DNA from 2 places in the Streptomyces sp. NPDC006997 genome. Region 2 is predicted to be linked to the other one. Evidence: riboswitches for the same ligand, from Rfam matches in the RefSeq annotation. Region 2 holds a riboswitch; the other holds the start of a gene.
The links. A riboswitch is a leader RNA that binds a small molecule or an ion and turns the genes downstream of it on or off. The one in region 2 is predicted to bind glycine.

Region 1: it holds a riboswitch for glycine, as region 2 does, so the genes downstream of both, gcvT (glycine cleavage system aminomethyltransferase GcvT) here and gcvP (aminomethyl-transferring glycine dehydrogenase) in region 2, are expected to answer to the same signal.

Annotation. Positions count from the first base shown of each region.
Region 1 covers NZ_JBEYHH010000001.1:27,143-34,278, reverse strand. Annotated here, with positions in the region: gene ABZ659_RS00135 (ABC transporter substrate-binding protein) at 1-186, opposite strand, end outside; gene ABZ659_RS00130 (enhanced serine sensitivity protein SseB C-terminal domain-containing protein) at 436-1,260, opposite strand; gene ABZ659_RS00125 (enhanced serine sensitivity protein SseB) at 1,453-2,220, opposite strand; gene ABZ659_RS00120 (AAA family ATPase) at 2,286-2,960, opposite strand; glycine riboswitch at 3,310-3,405, shown strand; gene gcvT (glycine cleavage system aminomethyltransferase GcvT) at 3,571-4,689, shown strand; gene gcvH (glycine cleavage system protein GcvH) at 4,804-5,184, shown strand; gene glyA (serine hydroxymethyltransferase) at 5,199-6,461, shown strand; gene ABZ659_RS00100 (L-serine ammonia-lyase) at 6,533-7,136, shown strand, end outside.
Region 2 covers NZ_JBEYHH010000032.1:74,808-81,943, reverse strand. Annotated here, with positions in the region: gene ABZ659_RS27715 (MerR family transcriptional regulator) at 1-481, shown strand, start outside; gene ABZ659_RS27710 (bifunctional nuclease family protein) at 638-1,111, shown strand; gene ABZ659_RS27705 (MerR family transcriptional regulator) at 1,373-2,053, shown strand; gene ABZ659_RS27700 (DNA polymerase IV) at 2,182-3,549, shown strand; gene ABZ659_RS27695 (PRC-barrel domain-containing protein) at 3,724-4,065, opposite strand; glycine riboswitch at 4,217-4,312, shown strand; gene gcvP (aminomethyl-transferring glycine dehydrogenase) at 4,488-7,136, shown strand, end outside.

The sequences.
Region 1 (7,136 bases), on a different contig from region 2:
GGTCTCGCCGTCGCTCGCGAGCGCCGGGTCGAGCGAGCTGGGGTCGCCTGGGGCGCCGAACACGAACGTGTCCTTGGCACCGCTGCTGTCTTCCTCGTCTCGCTCACTGGCGCAGCCTGTGACGATCAGGCCGACCGCCAACGCGGCCGTGATCGCCTTGGCGGCACGGGATCTGGGTATGCGCATAGGGAGGACACTCCGGGTTCCGCTTGAAAAAGGGAATGCACTACTGACCGCCAGAACACTACAGACTGCGACGGGCGCCGGAGAACAGTCCGCATAGCGGTGATACCTAGTCGAGATCTGAACACTCAATAAATCGGAAGCTACTGGTACATCGCGGGTGCGTAAGTTAACTTGCCTGATACACGCAGCAGTTCGCGACCTGCGCAGAACCGGCGTTTGCGCAGGCCAGAGGTGATGGGGCGACTGCGCTCAGTAAGCGTGCGGGGCCGTGGCGCCGGGCTGGTGGCCGGGGGTGGGCGGGTACCCGTAGCCGCTGGCCGGGGCGGGCGCCGACGGGGCCGCGTGGGCCTCACGGTCGTAGAACGGACGGGCGTTGGCACGCAGCCACATCGCCACCGGGTCGTGCTCGTCCGACAGCGCGACCGTGGAGACGGGGAGTCCGTCCGGTACGGCGCTGACGGACTGCCGCATCATCGCGCGCACCGCGTCCACGGCGGGCGGGGAGGTGTCGTACACGTCCAGGCCGATGGCGAGGTACGGCGCGCCGAGCGCGGGCTGCACCCAGGCGCGGCGCAGTGAGCGGACGGCCGGGGTGCGGTGGGCGTTCTGCGCGAGCAGGGCGTAGAACTGCGGGACCTCGATCCCCGGTTCGGAGACCCGCAGCGGTCCGGCGGGCTGGCGGTCCAGACCGGTGGCGATCCGCCGCAGGTCCAGCCACGGCACGCCGACGCCGCCGCCGGGGGCGTGCGGGTTCAGCCACAGTCCGCAGTGGTCGGGGTAGAGGGCGCGGGCGACGTCGATGCCGTCGATGACCTCGTACGAACGGTTCCAGCCACTGGCGGACAGCTCCTGCGCGGAGGTGACGCAGGGGGCGTAGCCGAAGCCGTCGACGTCCATGTTGCCGTACTGGGCGTCGGGGGAACCGGACTGGCCGTGCCAGAGCAGCATCCAGATCCGGCCGGTGGAGGGGGTGGCGAGGGCACGCAGCAGGGCCTCGTAGGCGTCGTAGCGCCCGGGTGTCACCTGGCGCAGCATGTGCTCGACCTGACCGGCCGCGGCGGTGCCAGCGCTCACCTTTTTACGCCCCTCTGTAAACGCCGATTCAGCTTGTGACCCTAGCGTAAGCCTCCGACGGTGGAGCGGGGCCGGGGCGTGCGCGGGTTCGCGCCCACGTGCGGGTTTCGCCGTGGTGGAGCGCGCCCACGCGGCGGAGCCGCACATGGATACGGCCCCGCACCCTGAGGCGGGCCGTCCTGCCCGGCGCTCCTATTGACCCGTTGTATAGAACGGCCGGACCCTTTCCCTCAGCCAGGTGATGACCGGGTCGTCGGAGACGTCCATGAGGACCAGGTTGACCGGCCACTTGACGGGGGTCCTGCCGAGGGCGCGGCCGAGGGCGTCCATGGGGCGCAGCCGCAGGTCGCCCTCCCACTGGGAGAGTTCGACGCCGACGAACATGACCGGGTCGCCGGTCTCGACGGCGGCGAGGCAGCGGCGGGCGGTGCGGACGACGCCGGTGGCCTCGAACTCGGCGGACGCGGCGGTGAGGAAGTCGACCGGGTCGTCCTGCCAGTCGGGCTCGAAGAGCCGGACCCGGCCGCCGCTGGCGAAGCCGTCGAGCGGGGTGCGCCCGGCCCGGCACAGCTCGGCCACGGCGGGCGGCGGCAGCGGGATGCCGACCACGCCGTCCGGGTTGACGGCGATGCCGACCTGCGGCGGCAGTCCGCGGGCGAACTCCACGGCGGGCGCGACGGTGTACGACATGTGCGCGCCGGTGACCTGGCGGAGCTGTTCCTCGGAGCTGAACACGGGGACGTACGCCTGGCCGTCGATCTCCAGGGTGGGCAGGTCGAGCGGGCCGCTCTGCGGGCCGCCGCCGCTGGGCAGCGGCACCCACAGGAAGCTGCGGCCGAGCACCTCGACGATGCGGGCCCCGGCCGAGGGCACGCCGAGGGAGGCGGAGAGCACCTCCTCCAGTTCGTTGCCGGGCCATCCGCCGTGCGAATGGGGGTGCGCCTGCGCCGGGATGTCCATCTGCTACCGCCTGCTCCGTACCGCCGTGTGGCTGAAAAGGCTAACGGCACCCGTCGTGCCGTCCCTCACCCGGTGAAGCCGATCCTGCGCAGCGCGTCCGCCGCGTCCCGGTCCAGGAGGACGGCCGAGCCGCAGCCGTCGGGCAGGTCGCCGCGCTCCACCCGGCGCAGCAGCCGGGCGGCGGCGCCGCGGTGGCGCAGGAACGCGTACCGGGAGACGCCGCGCCCGCGTGCGCGCTGGCCCGCGAGGGCCTGCCGGGGGGTGACGTCGAGCACCAGCAGGTGCAGGGTGCCGCCGCGGCGGCGGGCGGCGCGGGCCAGCCAGCCGCGCACCCACGCCTGGGTGCCGCAGTCGTGCACGACGACCGCCTCCCCGGCGCGCAGGGCGCGGCGCAGCCCGGCGTAGTGCGCGGCGCGGACGAGGGGGCGGTAGACGGCGTACGGCAGCCAGGACGGCGTACGGCTCTCCCAGCGGTCGCGGGCGTCCTGGGAGTCGACGCGGACGGTGCGGACCGTGCGGCGCATGAGGGTGGACTTGCCGCTGCCGGGCAGGCCGGTGACCACGACCAGGTCGCGGGGGCCGAAGAGCAGGGCGTGCGGGCTGTGGCCGCCGCGCTCGCGCAGGTCACGGACGACGGGGGCGGGTAGTGCGGGGGCGGTGGTCTGTGGGGTGGTGGCCTGTTCGGGCAGTGCGGGACCCGAGGTGGTGGCGTACGCCGCCGTGGTCCTGTTCACCGTGATCGTCCTCCCCGTGGGCGGGTCGTGTGCGTCCCGCCCGTCGACTGTAAAGCGAAGGTAATACGGGGTGTTCCGTCTTTTCGTGCGCTTCACGCAACAAGCCCGCTACAGCCGCCGTACAGGGCCGTGCGGCTGCGGCGCGGCGACGGTGCTGAGGCCGTGCGAAGGCCGTGGGAAGGCCGTGCGGCGGCCGTGCTGAGGCCGTGCGGCGGCCGTGCTGAGGCCGTGCGGCGGCCGTGCTGAGGCCGTGCGGCGGCCGTGCTGAGGCGGTGCGGCGGCCGTGCGAAGGCTCCCCCTGCCGCCCCGGGGCCAGGCGTGCAATGATGTGCCCGCCAACTGCATACCGGCCGTTTGAATCCGCGCGGGAGAGTTCCCAGCCAGCCGCTGGGGCGCCGAAGGAGCAAGTCCCTCCCTTGAATCTCTCAGGCCCCGTTACCGCGCGGGCGAGGCACATCTGAAAAGCGGGCCGCCCGTGCCGGTGGCCCCACCCAAGGTGCAAGTCATCTCCGTACGCGGTGCCCGCGCGCGGTCATGACGAACCTCTCAGGTTCCGATGACAGATGGGGAGGAACGACCTCGCCCCCGCCGTCATGCCCTGGGAGACGACCGACCGATGAGCAGTACCGAACCCCGCCGTACCGCGCTGGACGCCGTGCACCGCGCGCTCGGCGCCACCATGACCGACTTCGCGGGCTGGGACATGCCGCTGCGCTACGGCTCCGAGCGCGACGAGCACAACGCCGTGCGCACCCGGGCCGGGCTCTTCGACCTCTCCCACATGGGCGAGATCACCGTCACCGGCCCGCAGGCCGCCGCCCTGCTGAACCACGCCCTGGTCGGCAACATCGCCTCGGTCGGCGTCGGCCGGGCCCGCTACACCATGATCTGCCAGGAGGACGGCGGCATCCTGGACGACCTGATCGTCTACCGGCTGGCCGAGACCGAGTACATGGTGGTCGCCAACGCCTCCAACGCGCAGACCGTGCTGGACGCGCTGACCGAGCGCGCCGCGGGCTTCGACGCCGAGGTGCGCGACGACCGGGACGCCTACGCGCTGCTCGCCGTGCAGGGCCCCGAGTCCCCGGCGATCGTGAAGTCCCTCACCGACGCCGACCTGGACGGTCTGAAGTACTACGCCGGGCTGCCCGGCACGGTCGCGGGCGTCCCGGCGCTGATCGCGCGCACGGGTTACACCGGCGAGGACGGCTTCGAGCTGTTCGTGAAGCCGGAGCACGCCGTCGAGCTGTGGCAGGCGCTGACCAGGGCGGGCGAGGCGGCCGGTCTGGTGCCGTGCGGGCTGTCCTGCCGGGACACGCTCCGCCTGGAGGCGGGTATGCCGCTGTACGGCAACGAGCTGAGCACCTCCCTGACGCCCTTCGACGCCGGTCTCGGCCGGGTGGTGAAGTTCGAGAAGGAGGGCGACTTCGTCGGCCGTACGGCGCTGGCCCGGGCGGCGGAGCGGGCGGCGGCCGACCCGCCGCGGGTCCTGGTCGGCCTGGTCGCCGAGGGGCGCCGGGTCCCGCGCGCCGGGTACCCGGTCGTCGCCGACGGCGCGGTGGTCGGCGAGGTCACCTCGGGCGCCCCCTCCCCCACCCTGGGCCGGCCGATCGCGATGGCGTACGTCGACGCGGCGCACGCGGCGCCGGGCACGGCCGGGGTCGGCGTGGACATCCGGGGCAGCCACGAGCCGTACGAGGTGGTGGCCCTGCCGTTCTACAAGCGGCAGAAGTAGACACACCGGGCGCCGGGCCGTTGGCTGGACCCGAGCGTGTCCGGCCTGCCCACCAGCGCCGTCAGCAGTCCCCCTGACCAGCAGCACTCATCCTCGTACAGGAGAATTCAGGCCATGAGCAACCACCCCAAGCAGCTGCGTTACAGCAAGGAGCACGAGTGGCTGTCGGCCGCCGAGGACGGCGTCTCGACGGTCGGCATCACCGAGTTCGCGGCCAACGCGCTCGGCGACGTCGTCTACGCCCAGCTCCCCGAGGCCGGCTCCACGGTGACCGCGGGTGAGACCTGCGGCGAGCTGGAGTCGACCAAGTCGGTCAGCGACCTGTACTCGCCGGTGTCCGGTGAGGTCACCGAGGTCAACGACGACGTGGTGAACGACCCGTCGCTGGTGAACTCGGCGCCCTTCGAGGGCGGCTGGCTGTTCAAGGTGCGCGTCACCGAGGAGCCCGCCGACCTGCTCTCCGCCGACGAGTACGCCGCGCACACCGCGGACTGAGGAGTCGTATCCGGATGTCTGTCCTGAACACCCCCCTGCACGAGCTGGACCCGGCGGTCGCCGCCGCGGTCGACGCCGAGCTGCACCGCCAGCAGTCCACGCTGGAGATGATCGCCTCCGAGAACTTCGCGCCCGTCGCGGTGATGGAGGCGCAGGGCTCGGTCCTCACCAACAAGTACGCCGAGGGCTACCCGGGCCGCCGCTACTACGGCGGCTGTGAGCACGTCGACGTGGTCGAGCAGATCGCCATCGACCGCGTCAAGGAGCTGTTCGGCGCCGAGCACGCCAACGTGCAGCCGCACTCGGGCGCGCAGGCCAACGCGGCGGCGATGTTCGCGCTGCTGAAGCCCGGCGACACGATCATGGGCCTGAACCTCGCGCACGGCGGGCACCTGACCCACGGCATGAAGATCAACTTCTCCGGCAAGCTCTACGACGTCGTGGCCTACCACGTCGGCGAGGACGGCCGGGTCGACATGGCCGAGGTCGAGAAGCTGGCCAGGGAGAGCAGGCCGAAGCTGATCGTGGCGGGCTGGTCGGCGTACCCGCGCCAGCTCGACTTCGCCGAGTTCCGCCGGATCGCGGACGAGGTGGGCGCGTACCTGATGGTCGACATGGCGCACTTCGCGGGCCTCGTCGCGGCCGGTCTGCACCCGAACCCGGTCCCCCACGCGCACGTCGTCACCACCACCACACACAAGACGCTGGGCGGCCCGCGCGGCGGTGTGATCCTCTCCACGGCCGACCTCGCCAAGAAGATCAACTCCGCGGTCTTCCCTGGTCAGCAGGGTGGTCCGCTGGAGCATGTGATCGCCGCGAAGGCGGTCGCGTTCAAGGTCGCGGCGAGCGACGACTTCCAGGAGCGCCAGCGCCGTACCCTGGAAGGCGCCCGCGTCCTCGCCGAGCGCCTGGTGCGGGACGACGTCAAGGCGGTCGGCGTGGACGTGCTGTCCGGCGGCACGGACGTGCACCTGGTCCTGGTGGACCTGCGCCACTCCGAGCTGGACGGCCAGCAGGCCGAGGACCGCCTCCACGAGGTCGGCATCACCGTCAACCGCAACGCCATCCCGAACGACCCGCGGCCTCCGATGGTCACCTCGGGCCTGCGGATCGGCACGCCCGCCCTCGCGACCCGCGGCTTCACCGCCGAGGACTTCGCGGAGGTGGCGGACGTGATCGCGGAGGCCCTGAAGCCGTCCTACGACGTCGAGTCCCTGAAGTCCCGAGTAAAGGCCCTGGCGGACAAGCACCCCCTGTACCCCGGCCTGACCAAGTAAGTCCCGGGCGGCGCACCCGGTCCGAGACCCGGACCCCGGGTGCGCCGCCACCCCGCCCCTGAGGAGTGACCGTGGCCATCTCGGTCTTCGACCTGTTCTCGATCGGCATCGGCCCGTCCAGCTCCCACACGGTGGGCCCCATGCGGGCCGCCCGGATGTTCGCCCGCCGCCTGCGCAACGAGGGCGTCCTGCCCTCCGTCGCCACCGTCCGCGCCGAGCTGTACGGCTCCCTCGGCGCCACCGGCCACGGCCACGGCACCCCCAAGGCGGTCCTGCTCGGCCTGGAGGGCGCCTCCCCACGCACGGTGGACGTGGAGACCGCCGACGACCGGGTCGCGGCGATCAGGTCCGGCGGCCGTCTGAACCTCCTCGCCGAGCACGAGATCCCCTTCGACGCCGACAAGGACCTCAAGCTCCACCGCCGCAAGGCCCTCCCCTACCACGCCAACGGCATGACGCTGTGGGCGCACGACGCCTCGGGCGCCGAGCTGCTGTCCAAGACGTACTACTCGGTGGGCGGCGGTTTCGTCGTCGACGAGGACGCGGTGGGCGCGGACCGGATCAAGCTGGACGACACGGTCCTGAAGTACCCCTTCCGCACCGGCGACGAGCTGCTCCGCCTGACGCGCGAGACCGGCCTGTCGATCTCCGCCCTGATGCTGGAGAACGAGCGTG
Region 2 (7,136 bases):
CCGTGAGCACCTGGAGGCCGTGGTGCGCGGTGAGGCCGTTCCGCTTCCGGTGCTGGGCCAGCAGCGGCAGGACGACGCGGAAGCCGTCCCCGAGCCCTGTGAGGGGCCTACGGCGGCCCGGATCGGCCGGGCCGAGCTGCTGGCCGCCGCCGGGATCGGCGAGGCGGAGCTGGTCGAGTGGGAGTCGTACGGACTGATCGCGGCGCTGCCCGACGGGGCGTACGACGCCGAGGTGGTCACCGTGGCGGCGCTCGTCGCCGAGCTCGGGCGGTTCGGGATCGAGCCACGGCACCTGCGGCTGATGAAGGCCGCGGCCGACCGTGAGGCGGGGCTGGTGGACCAGGTGGTGGCGCCGCTGCGGCGGCACCGCAATCCGCAGACCAGGACGCACGCCGAGGCCCGTACGAGGGAGCTGGCGGGGCTGACCATGCGGCTGCACGCGGCGCTGGTGCGGACGGCGCTCGGGGTCCGGCTGCCGTAAAGCCGGTGTACTGGGTTCGCCGGGCCCGTGGCGGGCTCCGTGGCTGGTCGCGGGGGGTGTGGGGCAGTGGGTGAGCGGGGTTCGGGCGGGGTCGGTCCGGCCGGTCCATGGTGGCCCGACTACCCAAACGTCCCGGGCACGTCCTAGGGTTGCTGTGTGAACGAGCTCGATGTCGTAGGTGTCCGGGTCGAAATGCCCTCCAACCAACCGATCGTGCTCCTGCGTGAAGTGGGAGGCGACCGTTACCTCCCCATCTGGATCGGGCCGGGGGAGGCGACGGCGATCGCTTTCGCCCAGCAGGGCATGGCCCCCGCACGGCCGCTGACCCACGACCTGTTCAAGGACGTGCTGGAGGCCATCGGCCAGGAGCTGACCGAAGTGCGCATCACGGACCTGCGTGAAGGGGTCTTCTACGCGGAGCTGGTCTTCGCCAGCGGTGTCGAGGTGAGCGCCAGGCCGTCCGACGCCATAGCGCTGGCCCTGCGCACCGGCACGCCGATCTACGGCAGCGACGGAGTGCTCGACGACGCCGGTATCGCGATTCCGGACGAGCAGGAGGACGAGGTGGAGAAGTTCCGCGAGTTCCTCGACCAGATCTCGCCGGAGGACTTCGGCACCAGCAGCCAGTGAGCCGTGTGGTCGGCCCGACGGACCGGTGGTCCGTGCGGGTCGTCCTCCGGTCGACGACCGCTCGCGTTCTGGCGTGTGCCGGGGGCTGGTGAGGGCGTCACGGGGCCCGTCACGAGAGCATTCGGCTAGCCTTTCCCCGCGGTGGGGCACGGGAAACCACTCTTAGGGTGATTATCACTCGGCGTGCCGAGTGTGGCGATCGTTGACGCACCCTTGGTGACTGCCTACCGTCGAGAAGGCAGGTCAAGGACGGAGGTCGGCGTGAGAAGCAGCGGCGACGGTACGGCTGGGGGTGCCCCCGGACGCATTCCGGGGGAGAGCGGTCCGTACCCTCCCTCAAGCTCGCGGCTCCGCTCGAACGGGGGATATCCCCAGGTCCGGGCGGCCGATCACGCGGTGCAGCGCCCGTCGGCCGTGCCCAGCAGCGGAGGGGCGGCGTCCATGGCATCCGAAGAGATCGGCTATCGGGGCCCGACGGCGTGCGCCGCCGCCGGGATCACCTACCGACAGCTCGACTACTGGGCCCGCACCGGGCTGGTCGAGCCGAGCGTGCGACCCGCCCACGGTTCGGGCACGCAGCGGCTCTACAGTTTCCGGGACGTCGTGGTCCTGAAGATCGTCAAGCGGTTCCTGGACACCGGGGTGTCCCTGCAGAACATCCGTAGCGCCGTCCAGCACCTGCGGGAGCGCGGGTTCCGGGATCTTGAGCGGATGACGCTGATGAGCGACGGTGCGACGGTGTACGAGTGCACCTCGTCCGACGAGGTCCACGCGCTGCTCCAGGGTGGGCAGGGGATCTTCGGGATCGCGGTGGGTGTGGTGTGGCGGGACGTCGAGAACGCGTTGTCGCAGCTGCACGGGGAGCGGGTGGACACCGGGGAGACGCTGGTCGGCCACAATCCGGCGGATGAGCTGGCGCGGCGGCGTAACCGGGCGGTGTGAGGCCGCGTGGGGGCCGGGGTCGCTGAGAATCGCTTCGGTCCTTGAGAGGCCCGTCGGGGGTCTTGGTGGAGTGCTTCGCGGGGCGCTTCTGTGGGGTGTTGTCAGTGGTGTGAGGCAGCATCGGAGAGGTGAGAACCGCGCCCACGATCCTGCATCTCGACATGGATGCCTTCTACGCCTCGGTGGAGCAGGCGTCCAAGCCGAGCCTGCGTGGGAAGGCCGTCGTCGTGGGCGGGCTGGGGCCGCGGGGGGTGGTGGCCACCGCGTCGTACGAGGCCCGGGTGTTCGGGGTGCACTCGGCGATGCCCGTGGCGCAGGCGCGGCGGCTCGCGCCGAACGCCGCGTACCTCGTGCCGCGGTTCCAGCTCTACCGGTCGGTCAGCGAGCAGGTCATGGAGCTGCTGCGGGCGCTGTCGCCGCTGGTGGAGCCGCTCAGCCTGGATGAGGCGTTCGTCGACCTGGAAGCCGGGGGAGCGGCCTGGGACGAGACCTCGGCGCGGCTGGTGGGGAGCAGGCTGCGGGCGGACATCCGGCGGGTCACGGGGCTCACCGGGTCGGTGGGGCTCGCCGCCTCCAAGATGCTGGCGAAGATCGCCTCCGAGCAGGCCAAGCCCGACGGGCTCGTGGTGATCGAGCCTGGTACCGAGCGGGCGCTGCTGGGGCCGCTGCCGGTGCGGACGCTGCCGGGGGTGGGGCCCGCGACCGGTGACCATCTGCGGCGGGCCGGGATCACCACGGTGGGGGAGATCGCCGAGGCGGGGGAGGACGAGCTGGTCCGGCTGCTGGGGAAGGCGCACGGCCACGCGCTGTACGCGATGGCGTTGGCGCGGGACGAGCGGGCGGTGGTGGCTGAGCGGGAGACCAAGTCCGTCTCGGTCGAGGACACGTATGACGTGGACATCCACGACCGGGTGCGGGTGGGGCTGGAGGTGCAGCGGCTCGCGGAGCGGTGTGTGCGGCGGTTGCGGGCGGCGGGGTTGTCCGGGCGGACGATCGTGCTGAAGGTGCGGCGGTACGACTTCTCGACGCTGACGCGGTCGGAGACGCTGCGGGGGCCTACGGATGATGCGGTGGTGGTGCGGGAGGCTGCCGCGCGGTTGTTGGAGGGGGTGGACACGACCGGGGGCGTGCGGTTGTTGGGGGTAGGGGTGAGTGGGCTCGCGGACTACACGCAGGAGGACTTGTTCGCGCAGGCGGTGGGAGGCGGGGAGGAGGTGGGGGGTGAGTCGGAGGAACGGCTGGATGGTGAGGAGGGGGAGCGGGAGCGGCGGGACGGGGAGGTTGGTGTGGGGGGTGAGCGGCGGTGGGCGCCGGGGGTCGATGTGCGTCACGCGGAGTACGGGTACGGGTGGGTGCAGGGGAGTGGCGTGGGGCGGGTGACCGTGCGGTTTGAGACGCCGGGGTCGTTGCCCGGTCGGGTGCGGACGTTCCTGATCGGGGATCCGGAGTTGGTGGGGGTGGAGCCGTTGCCGTTGGTGCCGGGGGTTCCAGCGTGAGCCGGGGTGGGGGCCGGCGTGGGGGCCGGCGTGGGGGTGGGGCGCGCGGCCCGGCGCTGCGGGGTGCCTCTCCCAAGCTCTGCCAGCAGGGGTACCCCCAGCGCCCACCCGTGCCGCCCCGGCGGCACGGCTGTCCGCAGTTCGGCGAGCAGGTGGGTCTGTGGAGCTGGGGGCTCAGGCGTCGGCCTCTTCTGTGGGGGCGGGGGTGATGTCCAGGGCGTAGTGGTGGTAGAGCTGGAGTTCCTGTTCGGGGGAGAGGTGGCGGCCTACGCCGAAGTCGGGGGCGTCCTTGATCAGGGTGCGGTCGAAGGGGACGTGGAGGGTGCCGTCGACCAGTTCGCTGGGTTCGAGGGGGACGAAGGCGTCCCTGCTGAAGAGGCCGGTGCGTATGGCGGCCCATTCGGGGACGCCGGTGGCGTCGTCGAGGTAGACCTCGTCGACGGTGCCGATCTTGACGCCGTTGCGGTCGAACGCCTTGCGGCCGATCAGGTTGCGCGGATCGATGTCGGTCTGCACGGGCCCTCCAACTGGTCGCAAGTCATCCGTTACGGCGTGGCTCGTAGCGGTTCGGGCGCTTTGCTCCGGTTACTACGAAAGGGCAGATTGAGGAGGGCGGCCACTCGAAGAAGTCGGTCTTGTGTGCGCTGGTAGGCTGGCAGACGGCTGCTGACCCTGTGCGGGAGAGTCCTCCAGACACCATCGGAGGCGCCGAAGGAGCAAATCCTCCCCGGAATCTCTCAGGCCCACGTACCGCACGGACGAGGTCACTCTGGAAAGCAGGGCGGGTGTCGACGGCGTCCGCCCTCACCGACGGTGAAAACCGGAGGCCCGCGGGTGTCCGGTGAAGCTCTCAGGTTGAGATGACAGAGGGGGAGGCCGTTGGGGCACCCGTTTCGCGGTGTCCCCCGAAGGTCGTGTCAGACCATGGAGGCCTCCGTATGACCGCCCATCGCATTCCCCTCGCCGAGCTCGAGCGGGGCATCGCCTTCGAGCAGCGCCATATCGGACCCGACCAGGAGGCGCGGGCGAAGATGCTCGCGCAGGTCGGCTACGGCTCGCTCGACGAGTTGACCGCCGCCGCGGTCCCGGATGTGATCAAGAACGCCGAGTCGCTGGAGCTGCCGGAGGCGCGGAGCGAGGCCGAGGTGCTGGCCGAGCTGCGGTCGCTGGCGGACCGTAACCAGGTGCTCGGTTCCATGATCGGGCTTGGGTACTACGGGACCTTCACACCGCCCGTGATCTTGCGCAACGTCATGGAGAACCCGGCCTGGTACACGGCCTACACGCCCTACCAGCCGGAGATCTCCCAGGGGCGACTCGAGGCGCTGCTGAACTTCCAGACCGTCGTCGCCGACCTCACCGGGCTGCCGACCTCGGGCGCATCGTTGCTCGACGAGGGCACCGCCGCCGCCGAGGCCATGGCGCTGTCGCGGCGCATGGGCAAGAACAAGAAGGGCCTCTTCCTGGTCGACGCGGACGCCCTGCCGCAGACCATCGCCGTGATACGGACCCGCGCCGAGCCGACCGGGGTGGAGGTCGTCGTCGCCGACCTGAGCGGGGGGATCCCGGCCGACGTCGCCGGGCGGGAGATCAACGGGGTGCTGCTCCAGTACCCCGGCGCCTCCGGCGTCGTACGGGACCTGGCGCCCGTGATCGCGCAGGCCCACGAGCTGGGTGCGGTCGTCACCGTCGCCGCCGACCTGCTGGCGCTCACGCTGCTGAAGTCGCCGGGTGAGCTGGGCGCGGACATCGCGGTCGGTACGACCCAGCGGTTCGGTGTGCCGATGGGCTTCGGCGGGCCGCACGCCGGTTACATGGCCGTACGGGAGAAGTTCGCGCGCAGCCTGCCCGGGCGGCTCGTGGGGGTCTCCGTGGACGCCGACGGGCACAAGGCGTACCGGCTCGCGTTGCAGACGCGGGAGCAGCACATCCGGCGTGAGAAGGCCACCAGCAACATCTGTACCGCTCAGGTGCTGCTCGCCGTGATGGCCGGGATGTACGCCGTGTACCACGGGCCCGAGGGGCTGAAGGGGATCGCCGCGCGGACGCACAGGTACGCCGCCATCCTCGCCGCCGGGCTCGTCGCCGGGGGCGTCGAGGTCGTGCACGGGTCCTTCTTCGACACCGTCACCGCGCGGGTTCCCGGGCGTGCCGGTGCGGTCGTCGAGGCCGCCCGGGACAACGGCGTCAACCTGCGGCGCGTCGACGCCGACCAGGTGTCGATCGCCTGTGACGAGACCACCACCCGGGCGCAGCTGGCCGCCGTATGGGACGCCTTCGGGGTCGAGGGTGACGTCGAGGCGCTGGATGAGGGGAGCGCGGACGCGCTGCCGGAGGCGTTGCTGCGGGGTGACGAGTTCCTGACCCATCCCGTCTTCCGCCAGCACCGGTCCGAGACCGCCATGCTGCGGTACCTGCGGCGGCTCGCCGACCGGGACTACGCGCTGGACCGGGGCATGATCCCGCTGGGCTCCTGCACGATGAAGCTCAACGCGACCACCGAGATGGAGCCGGTCACCTGGCCGGAGTTCGGTCAGCTGCACCCGTTCGCGCCCGCCGAGCAGGCCGGGGGCTACCTCACGCTCATCCGTGAGCTGGAGGAGCGGCTCGCCGAGGTCACCGGGTACGACAAGGTCAGCCTCCAGCCCAACGCCGGGTCGCAGGGGGAGCTGGCCGGTCTGCTCGCCGTACGCGGGTACCACCGGGCCAACGGGGACGAGCAGCGGACCGTGTGTCTGATCCCGTCCTCCGCGCACGGGACCAACGCGGCGAGCGCCGTGATGGCCGGGATGAAGGTCGTCGTCGTGCAGACCGCCGAGGACGGCGAGATCGACGTCGAGGACCTCCGGGCGAAGATCGAGCGGTACCGTGACGAGCTGGCGGTGCTGATGATCACGTACCCGTCCACGCACGGCGTGTTCGAGGAGCACGTCGCCGACATCTGCGCCCGGGTCCACGAGGCCGGGGGGCAGGTCTACGTCGACGGGGCCAACCTCAACGCGCTGGTCGGGCTCGCCAGGCCGGGCCACTTCGGCGGCGACGTCTCCCACCTGAACCTGCACAAGACGTTCTGCATCCCGCACGGCGGCGGCGGTCCCGGAGTCGGCCCGGTGGCCGTACGGTCCCACCTGGCGCCGTACCTGCCGAACCACCCGCTCCAGCCCGCGGCCGGGCCTGAGACGGGCGTGGGGCCCGTCTCCGCGGCGCCCTGGGGCTCCGCGGGCATCCTGCCCATCTCCTGGGCGTACGTCCGGCTGATGGGCGGCGAGGGGCTCAAGCGGGCCACCCAGGTGGCCGTCCTCAGCGCCAACTACATCGCCAAGCGGCTCGAACCGCACTACCCGGTGCTCTACACCGGGCCGGGCGGGCTCGTCGCGCACGAGTGCATCATCGACCTGCGGCCGCTGACCAAGGCGACCGGCGTGAGCGTCGACGACGTCGCCAAGCGGCTCATCGACTACGGCTTCCACGCGCCGACGATGTCGTTCCCGGTGGCCGGGACGCTGATGATCGAGCCGACCGAGTCGGAGGACCTGGTCGAGCTGGACCGGTTCTGCGAGGCGATGATCGCCATACGCGGGGAGATC